Regions from separate parts of the Tritonibacter sp. SIMBA_163 genome, predicted to be linked through region 2. Evidence: riboswitches for the same ligand, from Rfam matches in the RefSeq annotation. Region 2 holds a riboswitch; each other region holds the start of a gene.

Region 1 (9,725 bases), on a different contig from region 2:
GAAATACGCACACCACTGAATGGCGTGCTGGGGATGGTATCGGTATTGAGCGACACTGTGTTGGATAACGAGCAGCAGGAATACCTGAAGGTCATCGAAGGCTCTGGGCAAGTTCTGCTCACAACGATCGGGGATGTGCTCGATCTGTCCAAAATCGAAGCAGAGCAGATGGTGCTGGAAAACAGCCCCTTCGTTCTGCGAGACATCGTCAAGGGCGCAGGCTCCCTGTTCGCGGCAACGGCGGGCGAGAAGGGATTGACGTTGAGCATCGACATCGAGGACAGCTTGCCCAAGGTTATCAACGGGGATGTTCACCGGTTTCGACAAGTACTGCACAACCTCGTTTCAAACGCCGTCAAGTTTACCGAAGTCGGACAGGTTTTGATAAGCGCCACAGCCATTGACGATGGCATGACCCTATTGGTGCGTGTCAGCGATACCGGGCCTGGGGTGCCCGACGAGGCTCGTGATGCGATCTTCCAGCCGTTTCGTTAGGCCGATAGCAGTGATACGCGAAAATTCGGTGGCACTGGCCTGGGGCTTTCAATCTCCCGAGAGCTTTGTCATCTGATGGGGGGGGAATTGCGGCTGGCTCCTTCCGCTACGAAGGGTGCGGTATTCGAAATCAGACTGCCCTTGATCCCGGCAGATGATATCTTGGATCTCGAAAACCGCCCTGACGCGTTCTCAGATGTATTGCCCGTTATGCCCGTGATGGATGTTCTGGTGGTCGACGACAACAAGACAAACAGGTTCATTTTGGAAAAGTTCCTGTCCTCATCATCCTGCCGGGTTCAATCCGTCTCAAGTGGAGCAGAAGCAATCGAACTGGCGCGGGATCTGGCGTTCGATATCATCTTGATGGATATTCAAATGCCTGGAATGGATGGGGTCGAGACCACTCGACGGATCCGTTCTCTGGAGCAGGCAGGCGGGCGCGAACCCGGGTTTATTGTGGCTGTGACCGCGAATACGATGCCGGAGCAATCTGCTCACTACCTGTCGGCGGGCATGGATGAGGTATTGGCAAAGCCGGTGTCCAAAGAGCCATTTCTTAAGATGATCCAAACCGTTCGCCGCAAGGTCGCGCAGTGCGCCGAAGACAAGGCGGCGTTGCCGCGGTAACCGGCATGACCCGGCAGGCAGACGGCATTGGGCAGGACCTATTGCGCAAACAAGACCGTCAAGAACAGGCTCCATACCACTATCTGTGCACGAGACCTTCTCCCGGGAAGTGATCGAATGGTCTATCTCGGCGCACGTGGCATATATATTTTCGCGTGATCATGCAGTCTGAAGCAACGACGACAGTTTCGCCATGCCGCTTGACAGGGATTGCGCTGCTGACGCAAGAGAGGGGCGATGGTTCCCCGACGCCAAAGGCAAGTGGGATGAAAAGGGAATTCGGTGAGGAGGAGCCCAGAGGCGCCAAATCCGAAACTGCCCCCGCAACTGTAAGCGGCAAGTGCCCCGTCACGCACCACTGATCCACCGGGATCGGGAAGGGACGAGAGCGCAATGATCCGCAAGTCAGGAGACCTGCCATCACGACTGTAAACCAAGCGGGCGGTGGGCCTGCGGAGGACGTGATGACAGATGCCAAAGGTCTTATGAACCGCAGCGACCCGTCTCCTGTCAGGAGGTTGGTATGCACGCGTATCTTTACCTGATTTCCGCCACCTATGTGAGCGCGCAACGCTTTGCCATGTTGGCACAAAAGCTCGAAGGCGCAACTGCGGGTCCTGCATTGGCGATCCGGCTGGAAGCGGAAGGAGCGGGCCTCTGGTCTGCTCTTGATGAATTGTGCGCACGCGGCGCAACACGAATTGATCTGCGGCCCGTGGGGTTGCCGTTTTCGCAGTCATTGGAGAAATGGCTTCCCGGGGCTGCAGGCGCATGGCTTGCCCGGCAGGACCTGCCAGTGCCCGAGCTGTATTTCTCTGCCAGCCCAGAAAGTGACATGGGCGTGATCACTGCAGTCGCCCGGGCTGAGCTGCCAATGCGCCGAATTTCTGCGAAGCCACAGGGGGAAAGAGGCAAGGGCTGGGACCTGCCGCCAGCTCATCAGCACCACTTGTTGGTCTGCACGGGGCCTCGCTGTCACGTGAAAGACGCCCCAAACCTCGCCGACGTCCTGAAAGTCGAAATCCGTCGGGCAGGGCTTGCGGACAGTTGTCTCGTCACCACGACGGGCTGTGTTTTTCCCTGCAACGCCGGCCCGGTGATCGTGCACTACCCGCGTGGGGACTGGTATCGCATGGCGGACCGTGCGGACATTCAGAATTTTGTCGCCACCGTTCTTGCGCGCGGTGGCAGGCTTGAATCACTTATTTTCCATCAAACTGGAGTCTCCCATGAAACTGCGTAGCCTGCTGCTGCCGCTTGGTCTTTTTGCTTCCGCCGCACACGCTGACCCTATCAAAGTCGAAAGCTGCGGCGTGTCTCATACGTTTGAAAGCGTGCCATCCCGGGCCATAACCCTGAACCAGCAGGCTACAGAAGTCATGTTGGCCCTGGGCCTTGAGGAATCTCTGGTCGGCACGGCCTATATGGACGACGCAATTCCGGAGCAATGGCGGGCCGCGTATAACAGTGTCCCCGTGCTGGCAGAGAAATACCCCGCCGCCGAGGTGGTGTTGGCGAAAGAACCAGACTTTCTCTTTGCAGGATTTGGGTCAGCGTTTTCCGAGGACAACTTGGGCGGCGCAGAGAAGTGGCACGGGCTGGGTATCGGGACCTATCTTGTGGATGCCTCCTGCAAGGTCAAACACCCGAAGGATGTTCCGCTGACGGTCGAGCCGATCTTTCATGACATCGAAACTGTCGGAAAGCTGTTCGCGGTCGAAGCCCGTGCTGAAGAGCTTGTAACGGGGCTGAAGGCACGTCTCGATGAGGTGCAGGAGGACCCGGCAGGCGCGGAACAAACGGCATTCATCTATGATAGCGGCACCGATACGCCGTTTTCGATCGGGTGCTGCGGTGGCCCTGCGCTGCTGGCCAAGCTGACCGGGCTCGAGAGTATCAGCGCCGATGTGCCTGGTACTTGGGTGGACTTGTCGTGGGAGCGTGTGATGGCGGCCGACCCGGATGTGATCCTGTTAATCGAAGCGGATTGGTCCACGGCTGCGGACAAGCGTGCGCATATGGAGACCGATCCGGTACTGAGTGAGCTTCGGGCGGTGAAAGAAGGGCGCTTCGTGACCGTGCCCTTTTCCGAAACCCTGCTGGGCATGCGATTTGTTGATGGGGTCGAGACCGTGAACCGCCAACTCGCCGGGTTGAAGTAAGTGTCACGGGGATCGCCACTGTTGCTGCCGCTGTCCGTCGTTGCGTTGTTCCTCGCGATGGCGGCCGGTATCCTATGGGGGACGGCTGAGATCTCATGGAGCGAGCGGTTGGCGATTCTCATGCGGAGCGAGGACGCCCCGCGCGGTCTGTCTCTGATCATCTGGCAGTGGCGTGTCCCACGTGTACTGGCGGTTGGCATGATTGGTGCGGGGCTGACGCTTGCGGGGGTGTTGATGCAGACGGCGCTGCGCAATCCTATGGCCGACCCGTACCTGATGGGGTTGTCCTCCGGTGCGTCGGCGGCGGCTGTGGGTGCGATCATCTGGTTTCCAGCCAGTATCACGACGACGCTTGGGTTGCCGTTGATTGCATTTCTGGGCGCGGCATCCGCGTTCCTGTTGACCATCGGCCTATCCACACGGCGCGGGAGGTCTCTCGACCCGTTGGTGGTGATCTTGGCGGGAGTTGCCGTGTCCCTGATGTTCCAGGCATTGACCGCGTTTTTCCTCTATGTCGGTGATCCCCACGCGACTCGCAACGCCATGGGCTGGTTGATGGGAACCGCTGCAGGGACCGATTGGCAGGAACTTCCGCTGTTGTTTGCGGTGTTGCTTGTGTCCCTGGCTTTGGCCCTCTTCACGACGTCAAAACTGGATGCCACACTTCTCGGTGATGAGCGTGCGCTGTCGCTTGGGGTGCATGTGGGACGTATGCGCGTCCTTGTTTTTCTCATTACCGTCGCTCTGACAGGTGTGGCTGTCGCGGTTGCGGGTATCGTTGGGTTTGTCGGCTTGATCCTGCCCCATATGGGACGTTTGCTGGTGGGCGCCCGTCACCGAGTTTTGATTCCTCAGGCAATGGTGTTGGGGGCGGTGACCTTGATCCTTGTCGACTTGGCCTGCCGGGTTGTGCTGGCCCCGGAAGAGCTTCCGCTTGGGGTCCTGCTGGCTTTGCTGGCGGCGCCGCCGTTCATCTACATATTGCGAGGTATGTCACGTGTCCGCTGATCCCATCCTTGAAATTCGCGATCTCTCCATTGCGGTTGGAGGTCTGCCCTACGTGAGCAACCTGTCACTGTCGGTCGGTCGTGGTCGTTTCCATGGGCTGCTGGGGCCAAACGGGGCGGGCAAGACCACCGTATTGCGGGCACTCTACCGCGCGTTGCAGCCGCAGGCAGGCGAAGTCCTGCTGGATGGCCAGCCGCAGCAGGGTTTCAGCCCAGCGGCATGGTCCCGACGCGTTGGCGCATTGGTGCAGGGCGGTGGCTTACTGTCCGGGTTGACGCCGGCTGATATCGTGGAAATCGGGCTGACCATGCGCGCAATGACCGCCCGAGACCGGGGACGCGCGACAGAGGACGCATTGCAGCTGGTGGGACTGGCCGACAAGGCGGAGCAGGATGCCGAGAGCCTGTCCGGCGGGGAATTGCAGCGATGTTACTTCGCGCAGCTTCTGGCCTGTGATCCCGAAGTCTATGTGCTGGACGAGCCAACCAACCATCTGGATCTGCATTACCAGCTGCGCTTGCTCGATGAGGTGAAGCGGCGAGGACGTACCGCCATCGTATCATTTCATGACCTCGGTATCGCTGCGCGCTACTGTGACTATGTGCATTTGATGTGTGATGGCGCTCTGGTCGCGGAGGGAGAGCCTGCCGCGGTTTTGACCAGAGATGTCCTGTGCCGCTACTATCGGGTGGACGGTGTTCTGGAGGGGCATAGTCTCAGACTGGAGGGGCCGGTCCTTGAAGATAGGTCCGCCCCCGCGCCGTTGATGCATGTTGCTGAGTAGCGCTGCGCCCTTCAGGCGACCTTGTCGGAGCGGTGCATCTCATCCCAACCTTGGTCGGCACCAGCAGAACGCGGCGTATCCTGTTCGATCTTGAAGCGTTTGACGGATGCCACGAGTTTTGCGGCTTCGTTGCGCAACAATTGTGCTGATGCTGCTGTTTCTTCGAGCATGGCAGCGTTTTGCTGCGAACTCTGATCAAGCTGGGTCACTGCGGAATTGACCTCTGTCAGGCTGCTTGACTGATCCACAGTGGCGGCCGCGATCTGGTCCACCATCGTCACCATGTTCGTGACCGTTTCCTTGATGGCGTTCAGCTCTATGCCGGTGCGGCTGACAAGCTCCACGCCTTGGGTCACCTCGTTGGAACTATGACGGATCAACTGGTTGATTTCCTCGGTGGCATCGGCAGAGCGCTGCGCCAAAGCTCGCACTTCAGATGCAACGACTGCAAATCCCGCGCCTGCTTCGCCGGCGCGTGCGGCTTCGACACCCGCATTCAGCGCCAAGAGGTTTGTCTGGAACGACACGCCCTCGATCATATCGGTGATCTTGCTGATGGCCTCGGAAGCCTCGCGAATTCGGTTGATCGAGGCGGTGGTTTCCTCAGCTACGACAAGCGTGGAGTTCACCCGATTTTGTGCGTCCTGTACAAAGGCATGCGCTTGCTTTGAATTGGACGCCGTGCCTTTCACGGCATCGCTCAATACCTGCATCGCACCTGAAGTCTCCTCCAGAGATGCGGCAGAGTCCTCACCCCGTTTGGAGGCATCCAGCGAAGCGGATGCGATTTCGTTGGCCGTGTGGTTCAGTGTGACGCTGCTTTCGGCAAGTTGCTTGATCACCCCGGTAAGTGTCTGGCTCAATTCGTCCACTGCGCTTGATATTTCCGAGAACACGCCTTTGTGGTTGTCCGGCATGCGTTCTGTCAGGTCACCCTGAGATAGGGCATTGATCGTGAACCGCACATCGCCAAGACCTCGTTCTACCACGTCGCCGATCGCGTTGACCCCATGGCCAAGCACGGCGAAGTCCCCGCTGTCATCCTCTATCGGAATGCGCAGTGAGAAATCCCCTTCCGCACAGGCGCTTATGACTTTGGAAATTTCGGTAGAAAGACGGTCCTTTTCCTGCTGTCCCTTCCGAAAGTTCTCGATTGCTTTGCAGACAGCCTTCACTTCTCTGATGGCGGATCGAGGGGTCTCCTCGTCGAATTGTCCAGCCAGCATTTTTTCCAGAACTGTTTGCACGCGCAGCAAGGGCTTCGCAATCTTCTGAGCGAGGGTAAAGGCTAGCGTCACGAATATGGCAAGCCCAATCAAACCTGCGACCGCCGCGCGTTGCACCAGAACCTGTTGCGCCGCCTTTGAGGTGATGACGACCTCTTCTCGACGCTGATGTATATTTTGCAAAATCCCGGCAAGGATCGGTTCTGCTGCAGCATATCGATCAGACAATGTTTCGGTCAGCTGTTTTGCGCTGAGGGTCTCTTTGACATAGGCGCTGAAGCTATCCTGATAGTGGGTCAGGAGCTGCTCGATTTCCGCCTGTTGGTCCGCGCTATCATAGTAGGAGGTCGGGAAGTTGCGGAATTCGTCAACCCGTGCGTTTAGCCGGTCCAGGTATTTTGTGTTCTGCCGCATTATGAAATCTTTTTCATGCCGGCGCATCATCAGCATCTTTACCTGCATTTCCGGATAGCTTGTATTCTTCAGGCTTTCCTCGACCTCGTGAACTGCCTTACGCAATTGTCCCTGTAGTCCGGTTGTCTCATCAAAGCCGAGCGCCCTGTTGCTCTCCACAACATCGGCAAAGCTGGTCGCATAGGCGGTCACGGCGGTTTGAAGAGCCGTTAGATCTGCCGCGGACTGGTCCAACCCATTGAGCTCGCCCAACTGTGTTTGTGCAGAAAGCAGTGTCTCGTTCAGATGTGCAATGACATCCGCGTGCCGCGCGACATCGGCGTCGCCCAAGCGCAGGAGAAAGTCCTTTTCCGCTCGGCGTGCCTGCAAGAATGCCAGTTCCAGCTGCACGATCGTCGCATCCAGTTCCTGAATTTTTTCGATTTCAGTCTGGTGGCCGTCGCGCGCATCGTGTGTGTAAAAGGACAGGCCGATCAGGGAAAACATGATAAGGGCCGCCAGTCCGACGATGGACAGGATTGCGGTACGGATGGAGATACTCATGGGCATCGCGAGTCTCATGTACAGTTTCGATGTCATTTTTATATCGAGAATAAGTTAAGCTATCGTTCTGATGTGAACCTCTCGTAGACAGTGGGAGGCATGGTTTTCAGTGGAATTGTAGCCAAACGTGGAAAGCGCCCCTGTGTGGATTTCAAGTTTTCCAAACAGTGGTTGTGGAGGGTTCGGTTCCCTGACGCACCGTAAAAGTGGACAGGGCACACCTTCTGCGTGCTGATCAGCGCAGGGGAGATGCAGCTGTGTGCCGCGTGGCGGAGGAGGAATGTCATGGAGTTCGACTACGTGATTGTCGGCGGTGGATCTGCAGGATCGGTGCTGGCGGCGCGCCTCTCTGAAGATCCCGCAACCTCGGTCTGTCTGCTGGAGGCGGGCGGGAAGGGCGACGGCCTTCTGGTAAGGGTGCCAGCAGCGGTTGTCGCCATGCTGCCGGGGCGCCCGAAGATCAACAACTGGGGGTTTGAGACCGTGCCGCAGGCCGGTTTGAACGGGCGGCGCGGCTATCAGCCCCGGGGCAAGGCGCTGGGCGGGTCGAGCGCGATCAACGCCATGCTCTATGTACGCGGCCATGCGCAGGACTATGACGAATGGGCCGACCTCGGCTGCCCCGGCTGGAGCTGGCAGGATGTGCTGCCCTATTTCCGCCGGGCCGAGAACAACGAGCTGGGCGACGATGCCTTGCATGGGGAGCAGGGTCCGCTGCAGGTCAGTCAGCAGAAAGCGCCCCGTCTGGTCACCGAGGCTTTTGTTCAGGCCGGTGAAGCGCTGCAGATCCGCCGGACGCAAGATTTCAACCGTGGCGACAACGAGGGGATAGGCCACTACCAGGTGACCCAGTTCCACGATCCCGCCCGCAACGGGGAGCGCTGCTCGGCGGCGGCGGGCTATCTACACCCGGTGATGGGACGTCCGAATTTGACCGTGCTGACCCGGGCGCAGGCCACAAGAATCCTGTTTGAGAACAAGACCGCCACCTGCGTCGAATTCAGGCAGGGCAGGACGACCAAAACTGTGAGCGCGCGCTGTGAGGTCCTGCTCTGTGGCGGTGCGTTCAACTCGCCGCAGCTATTGCAACTCTCTGGTGTGGGCCGTGCGCAGGATCTGCAACCGCATGGGATCGAGGTCCGGCACGACCTTCCCGGCGTGGGGCAGAACCTGCAGGACCACCTTGATTTTACCCTCGCCTACAAGACGCGGGACAAGGACAACTTTGGTATTTCGCTGGCCGCTGGGGCCAAGCTGCTGCGGGAGGTTATGGAATGGCGCCGGACCGGGCGCAGCATGATCGCCACGCCTTTCGCCGAAGGAGCGGCGTTCTTGAAGACCATGCCTGAACTGGATCGTCCCGACGTCCAGCTGCATTTTGTGATTTCGATCGTCGATGATCATGCCCGCAAGCTGCATCTTGGCCATGGCGTCAGCTGCCATGTCTGCCTGTTGCGGCCCAAATCCAGAGGCAGCGTATCGTTAGCCTCTGCCGATCCGCTGGCGGCTCCGGTGATCGACCCGCAATTTCTGGCAGAGCGCGACGATCTAGACGGTCTGATGCGGGGCGTGCGCCTCACCCGTCGGATCATGGAGCAAGCCCCGCTGGCCGACTATCTGGCAAAGGAGCTGTTCATTGATGCCGAACCCGATGACGCCGCGCTGGAAGGTCATATCCGCGCCCGCGCCGACACTATTTATCACCCGGTGGGCAGCTGCCGGATGGGCACCGACGCGCAAGCTGTGGTCGGTCCGGAGCTACGGGTGCGCGGCCTCAGGAACCTGCGGGTGGTTGACGCCTCGGTCATGCCGCGTCTCATTGGCGGCAACACCAACGCGCCCACGATCATGATCGCCGAAAAGGCTGCCGACATGATCCTGGGCCGCCCGGCGCCTGCGCGCGACGGGCCCTGACACAACAGGCAACACAGAACAACAAGGAGGAGACCCCATGCTGGGCAAGATGATGACGCGACCGCTGACCATCAGTTCGCTGATCGAACATGCGGGCAAGTACCATGCCGGCACCACCGTGGCCTCGGTCGAGACAACCGGCGGCGTCGAGCATACGACCTGGGGCAATGTCGCCAGCAATGCGCGAAAACTGGCGGCGGCACTGGACAGGCTCGGCCTGAAACCGGGCACCCGCTGCGGCACGATCGCCTGGAACAACCGCCGTCACCTGGAGATCTATTTTGGTGTCGCGGGTGCGGGCTATGTCTGCCACACGCTGAACCCGCGTCTGAAGCCCGAGCAGCTGATCTACATCATCAACCACGCCGAGGACGAGGTGCTGTTCATCGACGCGACCTTTGTCCCTGCCGTGGCCCAGCTCAGAGCACATCTGCCAAAGCTGCGCCACGTGGTGCTGATGGGGCCGGAAGACGCCGAAGCCGCCGCGCAGATCGACGGGCTGCTGTTCTACGACGGCCTGCTGGCCGCAGAGAGCGGTGACTATAGCTG
Region 2 (9,725 bases):
GGTGCCCCCTGCGTTGCGCGCCATTCCCGACTATATCGGCATGTCGCCAGAGCCGACCTATGGCTGGCAACTGCAGGACTTCTCTGCCCCCGGCGTTGATCCCGAATACCGCCTGTCTGTGACCTACACCGAGGAAGACATTACCCTGAATGGCGGTGAGGTCGTCCGCCTGCGCAAGCCGTCCTTTGAGGCCACCGCGCTGAAATACGGCCCCCTGCATGCCAAGGCGATGCTCTCGCCCCGCGTGGCCCCGCCGATGATCGGCCTTGGCCTGCTGGAGGCCATTCCCGCCGCCGAGATCCTCGCCCTTGCCGATCCGGACGATCTCGACAGTGACGGGATTTCGGGGCGTGCAAACCTCGTCTGGTCCAAGGAATTTCGTCAGGTCATGCTGGGGCGTTTTGGCCTCAAGGCCGGCACCGCCACCATCCACGAGCAATCCGCTGCGGCGTTTTCCGGCGATATCGGCATCTCGACACCGCTGTTTCCGCAGCCCTATGGCGATTGCACTGCCCTGCAGGACGCCTGCCGCAGCGGGCCGCACGGCGATGGCGACGTGCGCATCACCGAGATCGACCAGCCCAATATGGATCTGGTCACCTTCTACAGCCGCAACGTCTCGGTGCCTGCCCGCCGCGATCTGAACGCACCCGAGGTGTTGCGCGGCAAATCCGTGTTCTATGACAGCGGCTGTGCCAGTTGCCACCAACCCAAATTCGTCACCCACCGCCTGCTGGACCGCCCCGAGCAGAGCTTTCAGCTGATCTGGCCCTATTCCGACCTGCTACTGCACGACATGGGCGATGGCCTTGCTGACAACCGGCCCGAAGCGCGCGCGACCGGGCGCGAATGGCGCACCGCACCGCTGTGGGGGATCGGCCTGACGCAGCAGGTCTCTGACCGCGCCACATTCCTGCACGATGGCCGCGCCCGCACCCTACTGGAAGCGATCCTCTGGCACGGCGGCGAGGCACAAGCCGCCCGCGACACCGTCGTCGCCCTGCCCCCCGCTGATCGCGCCGCCCTCATCACCTTTCTGGAGTCTCTTTAATGTCTGTCTTGTCTCGTCTGACCTCGACCGCCTGCGCCCTTGTCGCCCTCACCGGACTGGCCCGCGCCGATGCGCTGACGGATGCGGTGATCGACCAGCATATTCTGCCGACCTACGAGCGTCTGGCCACCGAGACTGCGGAATTTGCGACCCTTACAGAGAACGACTGCGCCCCCACATCCGAGGCCGTGCGCTCCGCCTGGGGTGAGGCCTTTGATGCATGGGTGGCGGCCAGCCATCTGCGCTTTGGCCCCTCCGAGGCCGACAACCGCGCCTTTGCCATCGCGTTCTGGCCCGACAGCCGTTCCAAGACCCCAAAGGCCCTGCGCGGCCTGCTGTTGGACAGCGACCCGGTGGTCAACACGCCTGAGGATTTCGCCACGGCCTCGGTCGCGGTACGCGGGTTTTATGCGCTGGAGTACCTCTTTTACGACCCTGCCTATGCAGATCTGGCCTCCCCGGATTACGCCTGCGCCGTGGTGAAGGCCGTCGCCCAGGATCTGTCGCAAAACAGCGCCGCCATCCTGACCGACTGGCAAGAGGACTACGCCGACAAGCTGCGCCACCCGGATGAGCGCTACCGCAGCGACGAAGAGGCACATCAGGAGCTGTTCAAAGCGCTGAATACCGGGCTGGAAATCCTTGGCGATATGCGCATTGGTCGCCCGCTTGGCACGTTTGACAACCCGCGCCCCAACCGCGCCGAGGTGCGCCGTTCTGGCCGCTCCCTGCGCCATGTGGAACTCCAGCTCGACAGCCTGCGCCAGCTGGCGCTGCTTCTGTCGGATGGGGACGCGGAGCTGTCGCAACATCTGACCCAAGTCTTCGACAAGGCCGACCGCCACGCTGCAAACCTTGCGGATGACCCGAGCTTTGCCGAGGTCAGTGATCCGCAGCGCCGCTTCCTGCTGGAGACACTGCAACAGGATGTGCGCGCGATCAAAGACATCGCGGCGTTGGACCTTGGCCCCCGACTGGGGGTGGAGGCCGGGTTCAACGCGCTGGATGGCGACTGACCAGACGCCCTCACGCCCCTTTTTCGATCACGGACAGGAGTTTTCAAATGCCCTCTCGACGCGGCTTCATTGCAGGCCTCATGGCCAGCAGCATGGCCCCTTCCGCCACCTGGGCCGACGCGGGCGCGCCCGCCTATCTGTCTGCGGGCAAGGACGAGTTGGGGCTGTTTGTGGTTGCGGGTCTGTCTGCGGCGGGCGAGGTGCTGTTTCGCCATTCCCTGCCCGACCGGGGCCATGCCGCCAGTGCGCATCCCACCCGGCCAGAGGCGGTGGCCTTTGCCCGCCGTCCGGGCCGCTTTGCCGATGTGATCGACTGCCGCACCGGTGCCCAACTGGCGCGACTGGAGCCACCGGAGGGCCACCATTTCTATGGCCACGGCGTGTTCTCTCCGGAAGGCGAGGTAATGTACACCACTGAGAACGCTTATGAAAGCGGCGAAGGCATGATCGGGGTCTGGAACGCCCGCGATTACCGCCGCATCGGCCAGTTTCCCTCCGGCGGCATCGGCCCGCATGAAATGCGTTTGCGCCGTGACGCCCCCGGCCTTGTGGTTGCCAATGGCGGCATCGAGACCCACCCGGATTCGGGCCGCGCCAAACTGAACATCCCGTTCATGCGCCCCAACCTCAGCTATCTGAGCCTGTCGGGCGAGATACAGGAGCAGATGGAACTGCCCGCTCATCTGCACAAGAACTCCATCCGCCATATCGCCGTGCGCAGCGATGGCACCGTGGGCTTTGCGATGCAGTGGCAGGGCGATCTGGGCGCCGATGTGCCCATTGTCGGCCTGCATTTCCCCGGCGAAACGCCCCGACTGATGGGGGAGGACGACCCGCGCCTGCGCAATCTCAGTGGCTATGGCGGCTCTATTGCATTTTCCGGCGATGAGACGCAGGTCGCAGTGACCTCGCCGCGTGGCGGTGTGGTGCAAGTGATGGACTGTGCCAGCGGCGCGCTGGTGGCAGAACACGCGCTGGCAGACGTCTGCGGCCTCGCCACCACCCGCGCGGGCTTTCTCGCGAGCACCGGCACCGGCGCCGTGGCCCGTATCGGCACGCAGGTCGAAACACTCGCCACCGCCCCCCTGGCTTGGGACAACCATCTGATCCCGCTAACTTAAGAGCACGAAGGGCGACCCCCGACCTCGGGTGGAGGTGAAGCCCCCTCCCGTGGGGGAGGTCGGGGGCTGCCCGGCCTTTGTCCGGGCGAACCTCAATCCAAATGCGAAGCGAAAGCCCTTTGTGCATTTGCGCGAAGGGCTTTCGCTTTACACCCTCAACACATCATAACGAAATCCGCACGTGACAAAACGCGTGCCATTCGCTATGCCTGACTACGAAAAGGAAAGCCGATGGACGCAAGCGACCGCCAAAACGAAATCCTCTCCCTGCTCACAGCGCAGGATCGCGTCGAGGTCGAAGACCTCGCGCGCCGCTTTGGTGTGTCTTTGCAGACCGTGCGCACCGACCTGCGCGACCTGTCGGCGCGTGGCCAACTCAGCCGGGTGCATGGTGGTGCGGTGCGCATCGCCTCTGCCGCCAATCGCGGCTACGGGGAACGCCGCAGCCTGAATGCCGCCGGCAAACGCGCCATGGCGGTGCTGGCTGCCGATGTGATCCCGGAGAATTGCTCCATCGCGCTGAATATAGGCACCTCCACCGAACAGGTGGCACGCGCGCTCTCTGGCCATGCTGGGCTCACCCTCCTGTCCAACAATATCAATATTATCAACATGATGATGGACAAGGAGACACGCGACCTGATCCTTGTCGGCGGCTCCATCCGCCAAAGCGATGGCGCCATTGTCGGCGAAGAGGCGGTAGCCTTCATCAACCGCTACAAGGTCGACTATGCCGTGATCGGTGCCTCTGCCCTCGATGCGGACGGTGCCATCCTCGACCATGACGCCCGCGAAGTCTCCGTCGCCCGCGCCATCCTGCAAAACGCTCGCACCCGCATCTTGATCTGCGACGGCAGCAAATTCGACCGCTCCGCTCCGGTGCGCATCTGCGCGCTGGCGGAACTGGATATTGTCATCACCGACCGCCCCGTCCCGCCGGAATTCGCCGAGGCCGCAGCCGCCTCCGGCACCCAAATCCTCATTGCGGACGGCAGCCAGGAAACCGAAAGCAGCGAAAATGACTGATACAGCTCACACCTCCGACATCACCGATCTTTTTGTCATTGGCGGCGGCATCAACGGCTGCGGCATCGCCCGCGACGCCGCCGGTCGTGGCCTGTCGGTCGCATTGGCCGAGAAGAACGATCTCGCCTCCGCCACCTCCTCGGCCTCCACCAAACTGTTCCACGGGGGCTTGCGCTATCTGGAGTATTTCGAGTTTCGGCTGGTGCAGGAAGCGCTGATCGAACGCGAGGTGCTGCTGCGCGCCATGCCGCATATCTCTTGGCCGATGCGCTTTGTGCTGCCCTTCCACAAGGACATGCGGTTCGATAACACCACGCCGACATCCAAGCTGCTGACCACTTTCATGCCGTGGATGAAGGGCCGCCGCCCGGCCTGGCTGATCCGCTTGGGTCTGTTCATGTATGACACGCTTGGCAAACGCGGCATCCTGCCCGGCACCTCAACCGTGGATCTGACCACGGATGAGGCAGGCAAGCCCCTGAACTCAAAGTTCAAAAAGGCGTTTGAGTATTCCGACTGCTGGGTCGAGGACGCCCGGCTCGTGGTGCTCAACGCCCGTGATGCCGAGACCCGAGGGGCGGAAATCCTGACCCGCACCGAAGTGGTCAACGCCACCCGCCACGCCGATCATTGGGAGATCCGTCTGAAGGATCTCGCCACCGGCGAAGAGACCACGCGCCGCGCCAAGATGCTCGTGAACGCGGGCGGTCCCTGGGTGGCGGATGTGCTGCGTCAAAAGCTGGGCCAGAACAGCCGCGAGAGCGTGCGATTGGTGCGCGGCAGCCATATCGTGGTGCCGAAACTCTACGATCACGGGCGCTGCTATTTCTTCCAGGGTCAGGACGGTCGCATCATTTTCGCCATCCCCTACGAGGAGGATTTCACCCTCATCGGCACCACTGATGCGGACCATCCCGACCCGGAGACCAAGCCGGTCTGCACCGAGGAAGAACAGGACTATCTGGTTGATTTTGCGTCGAACTACTTCGAAAAACCCGTTTCCCGCGATCAGATCGTCTGGACCTATTCCGGCGTGCGACCGCTCTATGACGATGGCGCCAGTTCCGCCTCCGCCGCAACGCGCGAATATGTGCTGACCCTGGATCAGACCCAGGCGCCGCTCTTGAACGTGTTCGGCGGCAAGATCACCACCTACCGCAAACTGGCCGAGGCCGCACTGGCCAAGATCGGCGAGGCCTTTCCCGACCTCTCCGACAATTGGACGGCCGGCGTGCCGCTGCCCGGCGGCGACTTCCCGGTGGAGGATGTGGCAAAGCTGCGCGACAGGCTCGCCCGCGACTACCCGTTCCTGACGCCCTATGCCGTGCGCCGCCTGCTGCGCGCCTATGGCACCGAGGCCTGGGACCTACTGTCCGACGCCAAGGGAGAGGCTGATCTGGGCCAAAGCTTTGGCGCGACGATCACCGCCCGGGAACTCGATTGGGCGATCACCCGTGAATGGGTGCGCTCGGGCGAGGATTATCTCTGGCGGCGCACGAAACTGGGCCTGCGCTTGAACGAGGCAGAGCGCGCCGCCGTCGATACCTATATCCGCGACAGAGCCGCACGACTGGCGGCCTGACAGGTCTACCCCTGATGCCCCTGTTGCGCGCGCCCCAGATTTATGCGCGCGCAGCTCTTGCAACGCGCCTAAAAAGTATCAGCAAGACTGCCCCGTTGTTTCGCGCACGAAACAATAGGTCAGCCCTCCTGACCTGCACAGCAGAACCAAGAGGCGCAACAGCCCCTTCATCTTTTTCCAAATACCTCGGAGCGCGAGGCAGAGCCTCGCATCCCAAGACCAGCCACAAGGCCCGACGCTTCAGAATTCCACACCCTTCTGCGCCTTGATCCCAGCGCGGAACGGATGCTTCACCTGCGTCATCTCGGTCACCAGATCGGCGATCTCGATCAGCTCTTCCTTGGCGTTGCGCCCGGTCAGCACCACATGGGTCATCGGCGGCTTGTGCTCCACCAGGAACTCCAGAACCTCCTGCAAATCCAGATACTCGTAGCGCAGCGCGATGTTGATCTCGTCGAGCAACACCATGGTGTTGCGCTCGTCCAGGATCATCTCCTTGGCCTTCTCCCAGCCGGCGCGAGCGGCGGCGATATCCCGGGCCTTGTCCTGCGTTTCCCAAGTAAAGCCCTCGCCCATGGCGTAGAATTGGCACAGATCGGCGAAATTCTCCTCGATCAGCGTGCGCTCGCCGGTCTGCCAGGCGCCTTTGATGAACTGCACCACCGCCGAGGGCATGCCATGGGCGATGCAGCGCATCACCATGCCGAATCCCGAGGAGGATTTTCCCTTGCCGGGGCCGGTGTGGACGATAATCAGGCCTTTTTCGCCATCCTTGGTTTTCATCATCCGGTCGCGGGCGGCCTTCTTCTTCGCCATTTTGGAGGCGTGGCGCGCCGCTTCCTCCTCAGAGATGTCGTTTTCGGTCTTTGCGGTGGTCTCGTCGCTCACGGGGGTCACTCCTGCTGTCTGACCCCATGTCTTGACAAAGAGTGCCGCCATGGCGCAAGGGAATTTCGTTGGTTCCCGAAGATGACACCCTTCGGGCGAAGAGGGAATGTGACATGGGCGTCCCGCGCGCCCTCAAGCACAGCCGCCCCCGCGACCGTGACCGGAGAGGTCTCCCGACGCCACTGGCGCACACCCCGATGGGGTCGCACCGGGAAGGCGGGATGACCGTCAGGGCAGATCCGCCCTGGCATCCGCAAGCCGGGAGACCTGCCAACACGCGTTTTGAACCGGCGGACGGGGTGTTCCGCGACCGGTCGAGGGCTTGCCGTCACTCCATGGCGTCGGTGCCCCTTGCTGGCCCGGCCCCGCTTCCGCCCAAAAGGAGGAGACAAGGCCGCATGGGAGACACCCCCAGCCAGAGCCCGGAGCCGGTTGTCCTGACCGTTTGCACCACCTGCCGTCCCGAAGGCGCCGACCCGGAGGCCATCCGCCCGGGACGCATCCTTGCGGATCGCCTTGCAGGCGCCCCCCTGCCCGAGGGCGTCACCGTGCGCGGCGTCGAATGCCTCTCCGCCTGTAGCCGCAGCTGCACGCTGCATCTCTCCGGCGGGCCGGAGCGTTGGAGCTATATCTACGGCGATCTCGACCCCGACACCCATCTGGACGACATCCTCGCAGGCGCTGCCGCCTATGCCGCCACCGACACCGGATTTGTGCCCTGGCGCGAACGCCCCGTGGTGTTCCGCAAGCAGTCGATCGCCCGCATCCCGCCGGTCTCCATGCCCGGGGTCGAGCTGTCCCCGGCGGCGGCATCAAACGCCTCGTCCGAGGGCTCCGACGCCCCCACAGAAATGCCCCCTGCCGCACTGGCGCAGGACTGACCTTGAAAGGCCGACCATGAGCACATTGAACAAGATCCCCGTTACCGTCATCACCGGCTTTCTCGGCGCCGGCAAGACCACGCTGATCCGTCACCTGATGCAGAACCCGCAAGGCAAGCGCCTCGCCGTGGTGGTGAATGAATTTGGCACCGCCGGTGTCGATGGCGACATCCTGAAATCCTGCGCCGACGAGAGCTGCCCGGCGGAGAACATCATGGAACTGGCCAATGGCTGCATCTGCTGCACCGTGGCCGATGATTTCATCCCCACCATCGAGAGCCTCATGGCGCTGCCGGAACCGCCCGAGCATATCGTCATTGAAACCTCCGGTCTGGCGCTGCCGAAGCCGCTCCTGAAGGCCTTCGACTGGCCCGCCATCCGCTCGCGCATCACCGTGGACGGGGTGATCGCCCTGGCCGATGCCGAAGCCGTCGCCAAGGGCCAGTTCGCCCCCGATCTGGACGCCGTGCAGGCCCAGCGCGAGGCGGACGAGAGCCTGGATCACGAAACACCGCTGTCCGAAGTCTTCGAGGACCAGATCTCCTGCGCCGATATCGTGCTCTTGTCCAAGGCCGATCTGGCCGGCGAGGCGGGCGTCGAGAAGGCCCGCGCCGTGATCGAAGCCGAGGCCCCGCGCAAGCTGCCGATCCTGCCGATGACCGAAGGGGTGATCGATCCGCGCGTGATCTTAGGTCTTGGCGCTGCCGCCGAAGACGATCTCGACGCGCGCCCAAGCCACCATGACGGCCACCACGACCACGAACATGACGATTTTGAGTCCATCGTGGTCGAAATGGGCGAAGTATCCGATCCCGAAGCGCTGCAAACTCGCATTATCGAGATGGCCCGCGCCCGCAACATCCTGCGCGTCAAGGGCTATGTGGCCGTGGAAGGAAAGCCGATGCGCATGCTGGTACAGGCCGTGGGCGAACGCCTGCGGGCGCAATATGACCAACCCTGGGGGGCGCAGCCGCGTAAGACCCAGCTGGTGGTAATCGCCGAGCATGATAACATCGACACAGCAGGCATCCACGCCGATCTCGGAGCCTGAGTTTCAACACCAAGGGCGCTGACCTCTCGCCATGAGGTCCCGCCCGGCGGACACGCCGGGCAGCGCCCGACCCTCCCCCCGGGAGGGCGCTTCGCACCCACCCAGGGTCGGACGCTGCCCTCTCCGATTTGAACGAAGCGGACCAACCTCATGCACGTCGTCTTCCGCGAAAGCCACGGGCTCGGAGAAACAGACACCCCCTATGACGTCGGGCAGACCCCCGGCGATCTGGTGGTGCTGTCCTTTTCCGACAGCGATCTCGGCGCCTTTGCGGCGGGCTGGCACCGCGCGGACGGCAAACTCCCCTCCACTCGGCTTGCCAATCTGGTGGCGCTGAAGCATCCGCTCTCGGTCGATGTCTACGCGGAACAGACGCTGGAGGGCGCAAAGGGCGTTCTGGTGCGTCTGATCGGCGGCGAGAGCTACTGGTCCTACGGTCTGGCCACGCTGCAGGATCTGGCCCGGCGCAAGGGCATCGCGCTGGCGATCCTGCCCGCCGACGGGCAGGAAGATCCGCGACTGGACGAACTCTCCACCCTGCCCGTCTCCACCCTGCGCCGGCTGCAAAGCCTGTGTGATGCGGGCGGTGCGGTGGCAGCCCAGGCCGCGCTGGCGCAGTTGGCGCTGGCGGCGGGGCTTTATGCCGGGCCGGTGACCGGCAAGAAGACCGTGCCCGATTTTGGCTACTACGATCCCGACCACGGTGTGCTGAGCGACCTGCCGCAACAGGACAAACCTCTGGTTCTGCTGAGTTTCTATCGCTCCTACCTGACCTCTGCCGACACCGCGCCGATCGATGCGATGATCGCGCAGCTGCGCGAGCGGGGCTATGCGGCATTTGGCGTCTTTGCGCCCAGCCTTAAGGCGCCCGAGGCGGTAGACTGGCTGCGCGCCGAGCTGCCTCGGCTTGATCCGGCAGCGATCATCAACGCCACCGCCTTTTCCGCGCAGGGCCGTGATGGCAGCGCCTCGCCGCTCAGCCTCACCGGCTGTCCGGTGTTTCAGGTGGCGCTATCGACCGCCCGGCGCAAGGACTGGGATCTGGCCGACCGCGGCCTATCGCCTGCCGACCTCGCCATGCATGTGGTGCTGCCCGAGGTGGACGGGCG
Region 3 (9,725 bases), on a different contig from region 2:
GCTGACGGACTGGCTGGAAATGTCGGCCGGGCTGTTCAATCAGCTGACCCCGGATATGCCAGGGACCCTGCTGGCCAACCCGGATCGTGCGGGACATAATTTCGATGTGATTTTTGGGCTGGAGTATGAGATCGACCCAACCGCCCCCGCGCGTTTTGATGCGGACGGGCGACCGGTCAGCGATGCGCCGGGACGTGTCAGGGACCTGCGCTGGAATGGGGCACCCCTGCGACAGGACCAACTGTTTGCCGTTGCCTACAACAGCTATCGCAGCAGTGGCGGGGGCAACTTCCGCATGCTGGAGGACGCTCCGACCTTGCAACTTGCGCCGATGATGATCCGGGATGCGGTCACGGCCTATGTGACCGGTGCAGTGCAAAAGGACCCGCTGGCAACACTTCCCTACCCCTGGCAGCTCCGTCCTGACCTAGGGGTGCAGGCGGTCGCCATCACCGGCCCCGGCGCACGCAGTTTCCTCTACGAGTTGCCGGACCACGTCGCCGCCAGCGCCACGGCAATGGAAAGCGGCTTCCTGTCGCTGACCCTGGATCTCTGAACGGACACGGCAGACCTGCCAGGAATCCCACGGCGCCGGGTTGTCATCATTCCATCATTTCCCTATATCGGGATTCGAGGGGTTGGCGCGGGCAAGCGCCTCGCCAACCTGGTCAGGTCCGGAAGGAAGCAGCCACAACGAGCCCCGCTTGGGTCGATGTCCAACCTCTCACTTCACGAAGCCCCGCCATTGGCGGGGTTTTGTGTTTAGAAGACCCCGCCGTATCTCTCGCCCGCCTGCGTGCGAGTATTATGCAGCTGCAGCGATAACATCGTTGACGACTCGGCGGGCAGCTCGCTACCCATATTGGTGATGGTTTCCAGCCGGCCCGCTTTGGCTGTTTGGAATGAAAAGGGAACATGGTGAGGCGACGGGTAACAGACCCAGACCCAAGTCCATGACTGCCCCCGCAACTGTAAGCGGCGAGCAACCCGGTATGACCACTGGTTCCAGAGGCCAAGGCGGCCAGTTGGACCGGGAAGGACCGGCACGCAGCGACCCGCAAGTCAGGAGACCTGCCATCACCGAAAGAACCTGAAACCGGGCGGGGTGTCCTGGATGAGGTCTGATGGCACGCCGCAGGTTCACTGCATCCCCGCTGCCAACGGTCTCTCCTGCCGCACCGCCCCGACATGATACTTTGTGCGGAGGGCACTTTGATGGAAAATCCCGAACAGACACATGATTTTGTGGCGACAACCTGTATGCATCTGGGCCGCCCCTGCCCGGCGGCAGAGCGTATGTTGCGTGCCCTTGCCGGAGCGCTTGACCGCGCACGGGCCGTCACCCGTGACGATTTTGAGATTTCGGGCGATAGCCAGCTCGACGGCTGTGAAAAAGCCTGTCCGGCGCGGTTCGCCGCCAGTCATGATCGCATCCGGGTGTTCTGTGATGTCTCAGCGACCACCGAGACCGAAACACTGGACCGGTTTGCCGATGCCATGCTGTCGCCGGACATGGCCGATCTGTCGGCCCGCAGTGCGGCAGAGGTGCCGCGCGCCTTTGGTGAAGCCCGGCCCCTCAGCCTGACACGCGCCGAAACCATTGTGCCGATGTAGCCTCCCGCGACCCGGCCAGAGCGCCTGCCGCTCCACGCGAACATCCAGCCCTGCCGATCAGCTAGAGCTGCCATCGCGCGACTAAGGGGCGCTGCGAAGCCCTTGGGCCCAGATCAACTGCGCATCGGTTTCCACAGCGCAGGGGCGCTGCGCCCGCAATCGTGCCAATGCGGCATCCGGGCGCTCCCCGCTCTCGATCATCAATCGCAAGGCAACCATACCGGAGCGCCCGCAGCCGCCCCTGCAATGCACCAGCACTCGACCGCCACCTGACATCGCCTGACGCGCCAACGCGCTGACATCGGCCCAGCGATCCTGCATGTCGTCGCCAGGGGTTTGAAAATCATCCACAGGCAAGTGGAACCAACGACTGCCGAGCCCCTGAAGATCGCTGCCGATATTCTCGACCCCCAGGATGACGTGCTCCACGCGGGTGGTCATCGAGATTACGATCGAGGGTTTCCATTCTCCGATCAGTCGAAGATCACCAGCGTAATCGCCCCCTGCCCCAGGTGCCTGGCTGAGCGCAAGAATGCCGTCACCAATCGACAGCGCATGAAGCACAAGAGGTTGCGCAGCCGGGTGCGGCTGCAGTTCAGAAGCACTCACCATTTAATCTCCCCCCCGGGAGGCGCGACCCTAAACCCGCGATACAGTACAAGATACCATAGCCTCGGCAAGCAGCTGATCGGTAGCCTTTTTTGCACGCGGCCAGATTCACCCTGCTCAGTGTGCGCCTTGTAACACGCAGGCCGCGCAACAGCGGTGGACGAAGCGCGCGGTGCCGCTTAGTTTGCACGGGATCATTTCGGCGCCGTCCACGAATCCGGGCAGCGCCCCTCAAAGACCATCCGAAAGGCCCTCATGAGCGAGCATAGCCCCGAGACCGCCCCCGCCCCGCAAGGCGGACAATATCAGGTTCTGGCACGCAAGTACCGGCCCGAGACCTTTGCCGATCTGGTTGGTCAGGACGCCATGGTGCGCACGCTGAAGAACGCCTTTGCCGCGGATCGGATCGCTCAGGCCTTCATCATGACCGGCATTCGCGGCACCGGCAAAACCACCACCGCGCGGATCATCGCCAAAGGCATGAACTGTATCGGCGAGGACGGTACCGGCGGCCCCACCACGGAGCCTTGTGGCAAATGCGAGCATTGCCTGGCGATCATGGAGGGGCGCCATGTGGACGTGATGGAGATGGACGCCGCCTCGCGCACCGGGGTTGGCGACATCCGCGAGATCATTGACAGTGTGGCGTATCGTGCGGCGTCGGCCCGCTACAAAATCTACATCATCGATGAGGTGCACATGCTGTCGACCTCCGCCTTCAACGCGCTGTTGAAGACGCTGGAGGAGCCGCCGGCGCATGTGAAATTCATCTTTGCCACCACCGAGATCCGCAAGGTGCCGGTGACGGTGCTGTCGCGCTGTCAGCGATTTGACCTGCGCCGGATCGAGCCGGAGGTGATGATCGCGCTGCTGCGCAAGATCGCCGGGGCCGAGAGTGCCGAAATCGCCGAGGATGCGCTGGCGCTGATCACCCGCGCCGCCGAAGGCTCGGCCCGCGATGCGACCTCGCTTCTGGATCAGGCGATCAGCCATGGTGCGGGTGAGACGACGGCGGAGCAGGTCCGGGCGATGCTGGGGCTGGCCGACCGGGGCCGGGTGCTGGATCTGATGGACATGATCCTGCGCGGCGACGCGGCGGCGGCGCTGACGGAGCTGTCCGGGCAATATGCCGAGGGCGCCGACCCGATGGCGGTGCTGCGCGATCTGGCCGAGATCACCCATTGGGTTTCGGTGGTGAAGATCACGCCCGATGCCGCCGACGATCCAACCATAAGCCCGGATGAGCGGTCGCGCGGTCAGGACATGGCCAGCCGCCTGCCGATGCGGGTACTGACGCGCATGTGGCAGATGCTCTTGAAGGCGCTGGAAGAAGTCGCCGCCGCACCCAATGCGATGATGGCGGCAGAGATGGCGATCATCCGCCTGACCCATGTCGCCGACCTGCCCTCGCCCGAAGAACTCGTGCGCAAGCTGCAGGATACACCGCCGCCTCCGCCGCCGGGTCCAGGCGGCGGACACCCCATGCAGGGCATGGGGTCGCCTGCGGCGGGCGGGGGGGGCGGGGCTCCGGCTTACGCCTCCGCCCCGCCGCAGGGCGCCCCCGGCGGTGGCCCCAATGGCGGGCATACGATGTCGGCAGGGGGCGGGCAGGCCGCCGCAGTGGCCCCGCGCCTCGACAGTGCATTGGCGCGGTATCCGAGTTTTGAACATGTGATCGAGCTGATCCGCAAACACCGCGACGTGAAACTGCTTGTCGAGGTCGAAGGCGGCGTGCGGCTGGTGTCCTACCAACCCGGGCGGATCGAATTCACCCCTGCTGCGAAGGCTCCGCAAGATCTGGCAGCCCGCCTGGGCACGGCGCTGCAGAACTGGACCGGCAGCCGCTGGGTGGTCTCCATCGCCTCGGACGGCGACGCGCCGACCATTGCGGAGCTGCGGGATGCCGCCGAAAACGCCCTGCGCGAGGAGGCCTCGACCCATCCGCTGGTGCAGGCAGTGCTGAAGAATTTTCCCAGCGCCAAGATCACCAAGATCCGCACGCCTGAGGAGCTGGAGGCCGAAGTGCAGGCCGAGGCCCTGCCCGAGGTCGAGGACGAATGGGACCCGTTTGAGGAATGAGATCAGCCCCGCGAAGGCTTCGGCGTAGATTTCGCGGGGCTGAACGGGCAGCTGTGGTCTGCTCGCCCTATGCGAGGTGGGCGGCGGTCTGGGTCACTGTCGCATAGCTCATCGCCAGCGGTGCCATAAAGGCGGCATGCACCTGTTCAGCCGGGACCGTGACACCGCCGAACTCCATGGCGCGGGCGGCGCAGGCATCCTCGACCACGGTCACCGCAAACCCCAGATCCGCCGCAGCGCGGGCGGTGGCGTCGATGCACATCTGGCTCATCGCTCCGCAGAGGGTAACGGCCTCCACCCCGGCCTCGCGGAGCAGCTCCAGCAAACCCGTCTCATAAAAGCTGTTGGGCCGGTGCTTGGTCAGCACCACTTCGCCCTCGATGGGCGCAACAGAGGCATGGATTTCAGCACCCGGCATGCCAGAACGGAAAAACGGCGCCTCGGACGACGGGTTCTCGTGCCGGATGTGCACCACAGGGTCACCGTTCACCCGTGCCGCCGCCAGCAGGCGCGCCGCATTGGCGCTGGCCGCGTCCATCTTGTGCAGCTCCCAGTCGCCACCGGGGAAATAATCGTTCTGGATATCCACCAGGATCAGTGCCGTCCTTGGCATGGTCATACTCCTTTGTCTGATCTGTCCCGGCGAGATTGGCGCAGGTTGACTGCCGCTGCACTTGGCGCATATGCCTAACATCATGCAGGTTACGCCAAACATGCCGATCATCTTGCTGGACGCGCCGGGTGCGCAGCGCGCGGCGCTCTGGGGACTGCAGGATCTCTTTGCGCTGGTTCCAAGACTGGACCCCACATGCACACCGCTGGATGTGCGCATTCTTGCACCGGACGCGCTGCCGCAGGCACCAGTGGCGGCTTTCGTATTCGCCCCCTCCATCGAAGGCACACGGCCCGTGCCCGATCATCCGCTGGTCGCCTGGGCCGTGCAACAGCACGCGCAGGGGGCGCTGGCCTGTTCGGTCTGCGCGGGGGCATTCTGGCTGGGTCAGGCGGGGCTTCTGTCCCAGCGCCCAGCGACCACCCATTGGGCGCTGGAGGAGGAGTTTCGCCAAAGCTTCCCGGATGTGCGCCTCGCACCGGAGCACATCCTCGTGGACGACCACGACGTGATCACCGCTGGCGGGTTGATGGCCTGGACCGACCTCGGCCTGCATCTGACCGGACGTTGGTACGGGGCCGAGATGGTCTCGCGTCTGGCGCGGCACCTGCTGGTCGACCCCGGCGGGCGGGAACAGCGGGCATATTCCACCTTCGCCCCACCCCGTCAGCACGGGGACGCGGCGGTGCTGCTGGCGCAGCGGCATATGGATCAACAGTTTGGCACCGCGCTCACGGTGCCAGTGCTGGCGACTGTGGCCGGCCTGTCGGAACGCTCCTTCGTGCGGCGGTTCACTGCCGCCACCGGCACCCCGCCCGCGAGCTACCTGCAAGCGTTGCGCGTCGAGAAGGCACGCGGCGCGCTGGAGCGCAGCCAGGCCAGCATCGCCCAGATCGCCTGGGACGTGGGCTACCGCGATGTGCCCGCCTTTGCCCGCGCCTTCAAATCCATCACCGGCCTCACCCCCGGGGCGTATCGCAGCCGGTTTCGCACGCCCATGAGCTGAACCGGCCCAATTGGACTGCGTTTGCAGCCTGCATTTGGGCTTTGCCCTTGCCTGCGCGGGGTGGCGCACGTATCTAACAGGGCAGACCTGACATCAGGAGTGATAGGATATGTTCAAAGGCCTAGGTGGCCTCGGCGATATGGCCGGGATGATGAAAAAAGCCCAGGAAATGCAATCCAAGATGGGTGAAATGCAGGACGAGCTGCATAACATCATGGTGGTGGGCGAAGCGGGCGCGGGCCTTGTGAAGGCAACCGCATCCGCAAAGGGCGATCTGAAATCGCTCGACATCGACCCGTCGATCTTCAACGGCGACGACAAGGAAGTGGTCGAGGACCTGATCCTCGCCGCGGTGAAGGACGCGCAGGCCAAGGCGGCCGAACGCGCGCAGGATGAGATGACCAAGCTGTCCGAAGGCCTCGGCCTGCCCAAAGACATGAAGCTGCCGTTCTGATCCGCTGCGCTCAGACGGACGAAAGGCGGCCTTTGGGTCGCCTTTTTTCATGTGATAGGCCCATGTGATCCGCGGGGCGCATGCGACATGGGGCTTGCACTGCGGCGGATGATGCGCACTACTCGAACATAAGAAGAACAGGGCAATTCCATGGCCGAGCATGACGTGAGTGATATCGAGGCGTTGATCGCCCTGATGGCAAAGATGCCGGGGCTGGGGCCGCGTTCCGCCCGGCGCGCGGTACTGCATCTTATCCGCAAGCGCGCGCTGGTGCTGACACCGCTGGCAGACGCCATGAGCCGGGTGGCGGAGACCGCGCGCGAGTGTCTGAACTGCGGCAACGTGGGCACCAGCGACATCTGTGCGCTCTGCGAGGATGAGACCCGCGCCAATGGCGAGCTGTGCGTGGTGGAGGATGTGGCCGATCTCTGGGCGATGGAGCGCGCCGGCGTGTTCAAGGGTCGCTACCACGTGCTTGGCGGCACGCTCTCGGCGCTGGACGCGGTGGGGCCGGAAGATCTGCGCATCCCGCGGCTGGTGGACAGGGTGGCAACCGAAGCGGTGAGCGAGGTGATCCTGGCGCTCAATGCCACCATCGACGGTCAGACCACGGCGCATTACATAGTCGACCAGCTGGAAGGACGGGTGAAGCTGACCTCGCTGGCGCAGGGCGTGCCGATCGGCGGCGAGCTGGACTACCTCGATGACGGAACGATTTCCGCAGCCCTTAGGGCGCGCAAAGAGATCTAGGCAACTGCCCCCGGGCCGTATGTGGCTCAGGCTGAGGAGACGCTCCCGCGCGTTTTCGATCTGGCGATCTCACCTCCTTGGGGGTGGCATCGCGTGCCCAAGGGGCACGCGATGCGCGCCGCGCCACAGGCGCGGCGCCCGGCCCAACGCCGGGCGGGGCAGCTGTGCTGCATCAACCGGGGGCGGGAGACCCTCCCCATCACAGCTCGCACAACCTCAGCTGAGATGCGCCTTGAGCCCTGCAAGAGTGGCGGCAAACCCGTCGTCGGTGACATCCTTGTGCAGCACCATGCGGATTGCCCCCGTGCCCCCGGCGGAGATCACCACGCCCTGTTTGGCCAGCGCCATGCCAAGCGCGGCATTCTCGCCCGTTGCGGGCGTGAAGAACACCATGTTGGTATCCTGCTCCACAGATCCTGCCCCGAGGTCGCGCAGGGCGGAGGCCAGGGCCTCCGCCCGGGCATGGTCTTCGGCCAGTCGCGCCACGTTGTGATCCAACGCATGCAGCCCCGCTGCGGCCAGAACACCCGCCTGCCGCATGCCGCCGCCGACCATCTTGCGCCAGCGGCGGGCCCGGTCGATCAGATCCGCAGGCCCAACTAGAACCGAGCCCACCGGAGCACCCAGCCCTTTGGAGAGACAGATCGAGACCGTATCAAAGCGCCCGGCGATCTCCGTCAGCTCACAGCCCAATGCTGTCGCCGCGTTGAACACCCGCGCACCGTCCAGATGCACCGACAGCCCGGCAGCCCGTGCCGGTGCGATGCACTCATCCAGCCGCGCCAGAGACACCGCCTTGCCGTTGTGGGTGTTTTCCAGCGACAGCAGGCGGGTGATCGGATGATGGGAATCATCCTCTTTCACCGCCGCAGCAATCTCTGCCGGACGCAGGCCGCCATCCTCGGACACTCCAAGAGGATCCAGCACGATCCCGCCCAGCGCCGAGGCGCCGCCGGCCTCGTATTTGTAGACATGATAGCCGCGCCCGGTGAGGATCTCCTCGCCGCGCCCGCAATGGGCCAGCAGGGCGACAAGGTTGCTCTGGGTGCCGGTGGGCAGGAACAGCGCCGCCTCCTTGCCGGAGCGTTCGGCCAGAGCTGCCTCCAGCCGATTGACGTTTGGATCCTCGCCATAAACGTCATCACCGACCTCTGCCGCCGCCATCGCCGCGCGCATGGCAGCATCCGGGCGGGTCACGGTGTCGCTGCGCAGATCACAGATCACCTCTGCAATATTTGCTCCGGGCGTTTGTGAATATTGGCTCATGGTCATCGTCCTTTTGCTCTCGCCCCGACCGTGACCGGTGGCGTATTCCGCTTTGGCCGCATATTGAAACCAAGGCCCGCCAAGGTGCAATGGTTGCCAGCGTTGCAAGTACAATCCAGCCCTGCCTTCACCTGCGCACTTCGCCCTCCCTGCTCAGAGGTCGCACAACGGCCTCACCCTGCTGACAAGGCCCGACCAAGCGCATCTGACAGTTTATCGGTCAATTCGCCGACCTGCGCCTCACTGAGAATGAACGGCGGCGCCAGGAGGATATGATCCCCGTTGCGACCATCCCGCGTGCCAGCCATCGGATAACAGATCAAACCGGCTTCCAGCGCTGCGTGTTTCACTCGCGCGGCCAAGCCCCGCGCAGGATCAAACGGGGTCTTGTCGTCGCGATCCGCCACCAGTTCCAAACCACGGAACAGGCCGCGGCCCCGGATGTCCCCAACATGCGGGTGCTGACCAAACCGGTCGACCAGAGCCGCCTGCAGCACCTCGCCCATGCGGGCGCAGCGGGCAACCAGATCGCGTTCCTGCATCTGGGTCACCACCGCCAGCCCGGCCGCAGTCGCCACCGGATGACCGATATAGGTGTGACCATGCTGGAAGAACCCCGAGCCACTCGCGATGGCATCGTAGATCTCCGCCGAACACAGCATCGCCCCGATGGGCTGGTAGCCCGCGCCAAGCCCCTTGGCGATGCAGAGGATATCTGGCGCGACCCCATCCGCCTCGCAGGCAAACAGATGCCCGGTGCGTCCCATGCCACACATCACCTCATCCAGGATCAGCAACACGCCGTATTGATCGCAGATCTCGCGGACGCGCTTGAAATAGCCGTCGACCGCCGGCACCGCCCCCAGGGTCGCCCCGACCACCGGTTCCGCCATGAAGGCCATGACCGTCTCCGGTCCCAGCCGCAGGATTTCTGCCTCCAGTTCATTGGCCACCCGTTGACCGTAGTCAAAGCGGCTCTCGCCCTCGGTGCGGTCCACATATTCATAACAGGGCGCGATATGCGACACGCCGATCAGCAGCGGATCAAATTGCTGCCGTCGCCACGCATTGCCCCCCGCCGCCAGCGCACCAAGCGTGTTGCCATGATAGCTCTGCCGCCGCGCAATCAGATGACGGCGCTGCGGCTCCCCCCGTTCGAGATGATACTGGCGGGCAAGCTTGATCGCCGCTTCCGTGGCCTCCGACCCGCCGGAGACAAAATAGACCCGGTCCAGCGTGCCGGGCGCTTCGGAGATCAACAGATCCGCCAAAGCCTCTGCCGGCTGCGATGTCATAAATCCAGTGTGAGCGAAGGCCAGCGTCTCAACCTGCGC

What was found. Region 2 has a riboswitch for cobalamin ahead of R0J92_RS01335 (DUF1636 domain-containing protein). Riboswitches for the same ligand answer to the same signal wherever they lie in the genome.
Region 1: linked by a shared signal. The riboswitch ahead of R0J92_RS19805 ((2Fe-2S) ferredoxin domain-containing protein) and the one ahead of R0J92_RS01335 (DUF1636 domain-containing protein) in region 2 are both predicted to bind cobalamin.
Region 3: linked by a shared signal. The riboswitch ahead of R0J92_RS07460 (hypothetical protein) and the one ahead of R0J92_RS01335 (DUF1636 domain-containing protein) in region 2 are both predicted to bind cobalamin.

What each region holds. Positions count from the first base shown of each region.
Region 1 is NZ_JAWJBP010000025.1:17,243-26,967, forward strand. It holds partial or broken gene R0J92_RS19800 (histidine kinase N-terminal 7TM domain-containing protein) at 1-1,125, shown strand, start outside; cobalamin riboswitch at 1,347-1,562, shown strand; gene R0J92_RS19805 ((2Fe-2S) ferredoxin domain-containing protein) at 1,649-2,368, shown strand; gene R0J92_RS19810 (ABC transporter substrate-binding protein) at 2,355-3,287, shown strand; gene R0J92_RS19815 (FecCD family ABC transporter permease) at 3,309-4,295, shown strand; gene R0J92_RS19820 (ABC transporter ATP-binding protein) at 4,285-5,079, shown strand; gene R0J92_RS19825 (methyl-accepting chemotaxis protein) at 5,091-7,262, opposite strand; gene R0J92_RS19830 (GMC family oxidoreductase) at 7,548-9,176, shown strand; gene R0J92_RS19835 (long-chain-fatty-acid--CoA ligase) at 9,214-9,725, shown strand, end outside.
Region 2 is NZ_JAWJBP010000001.1:297,017-306,741, reverse strand. It holds gene R0J92_RS01365 (di-heme oxidoredictase family protein) at 1-1,051, shown strand, start outside; gene R0J92_RS01360 (imelysin family protein) at 1,051-2,067, shown strand; gene R0J92_RS01355 (DUF1513 domain-containing protein) at 2,115-3,188, shown strand; gene R0J92_RS01350 (DeoR/GlpR family DNA-binding transcription regulator) at 3,420-4,214, shown strand; gene glpD (glycerol-3-phosphate dehydrogenase) at 4,207-5,796, shown strand; gene cobO (cob(I)yrinic acid a,c-diamide adenosyltransferase) at 6,037-6,684, opposite strand; cobalamin riboswitch at 6,737-6,974, shown strand; gene R0J92_RS01335 (DUF1636 domain-containing protein) at 7,083-7,565, shown strand; gene cobW (cobalamin biosynthesis protein CobW) at 7,582-8,616, shown strand; gene cobN (cobaltochelatase subunit CobN) at 8,767-9,725, shown strand, end outside.
Region 3 is NZ_JAWJBP010000003.1:106,624-116,348, reverse strand. It holds gene R0J92_RS07470 (5'-nucleotidase C-terminal domain-containing protein) at 1-556, shown strand, start outside; RNA gene ffs (signal recognition particle sRNA small type) at 632-730, shown strand; cobalamin riboswitch at 853-1,094, shown strand; gene R0J92_RS07460 (hypothetical protein) at 1,216-1,614, shown strand; gene R0J92_RS07455 (dual specificity protein phosphatase family protein) at 1,696-2,226, opposite strand; gene R0J92_RS07450 (DNA polymerase III subunit gamma/tau) at 2,479-4,302, shown strand; gene R0J92_RS07445 (cysteine hydrolase family protein) at 4,370-4,915, opposite strand; gene R0J92_RS07440 (GlxA family transcriptional regulator) at 4,998-5,921, shown strand; gene R0J92_RS07435 (YbaB/EbfC family nucleoid-associated protein) at 6,031-6,375, shown strand; gene recR (recombination mediator RecR) at 6,526-7,125, shown strand; gene ltaE (low-specificity L-threonine aldolase) at 7,342-8,391, opposite strand; gene R0J92_RS07420 (aspartate aminotransferase family protein) at 8,565-9,725, opposite strand, start outside.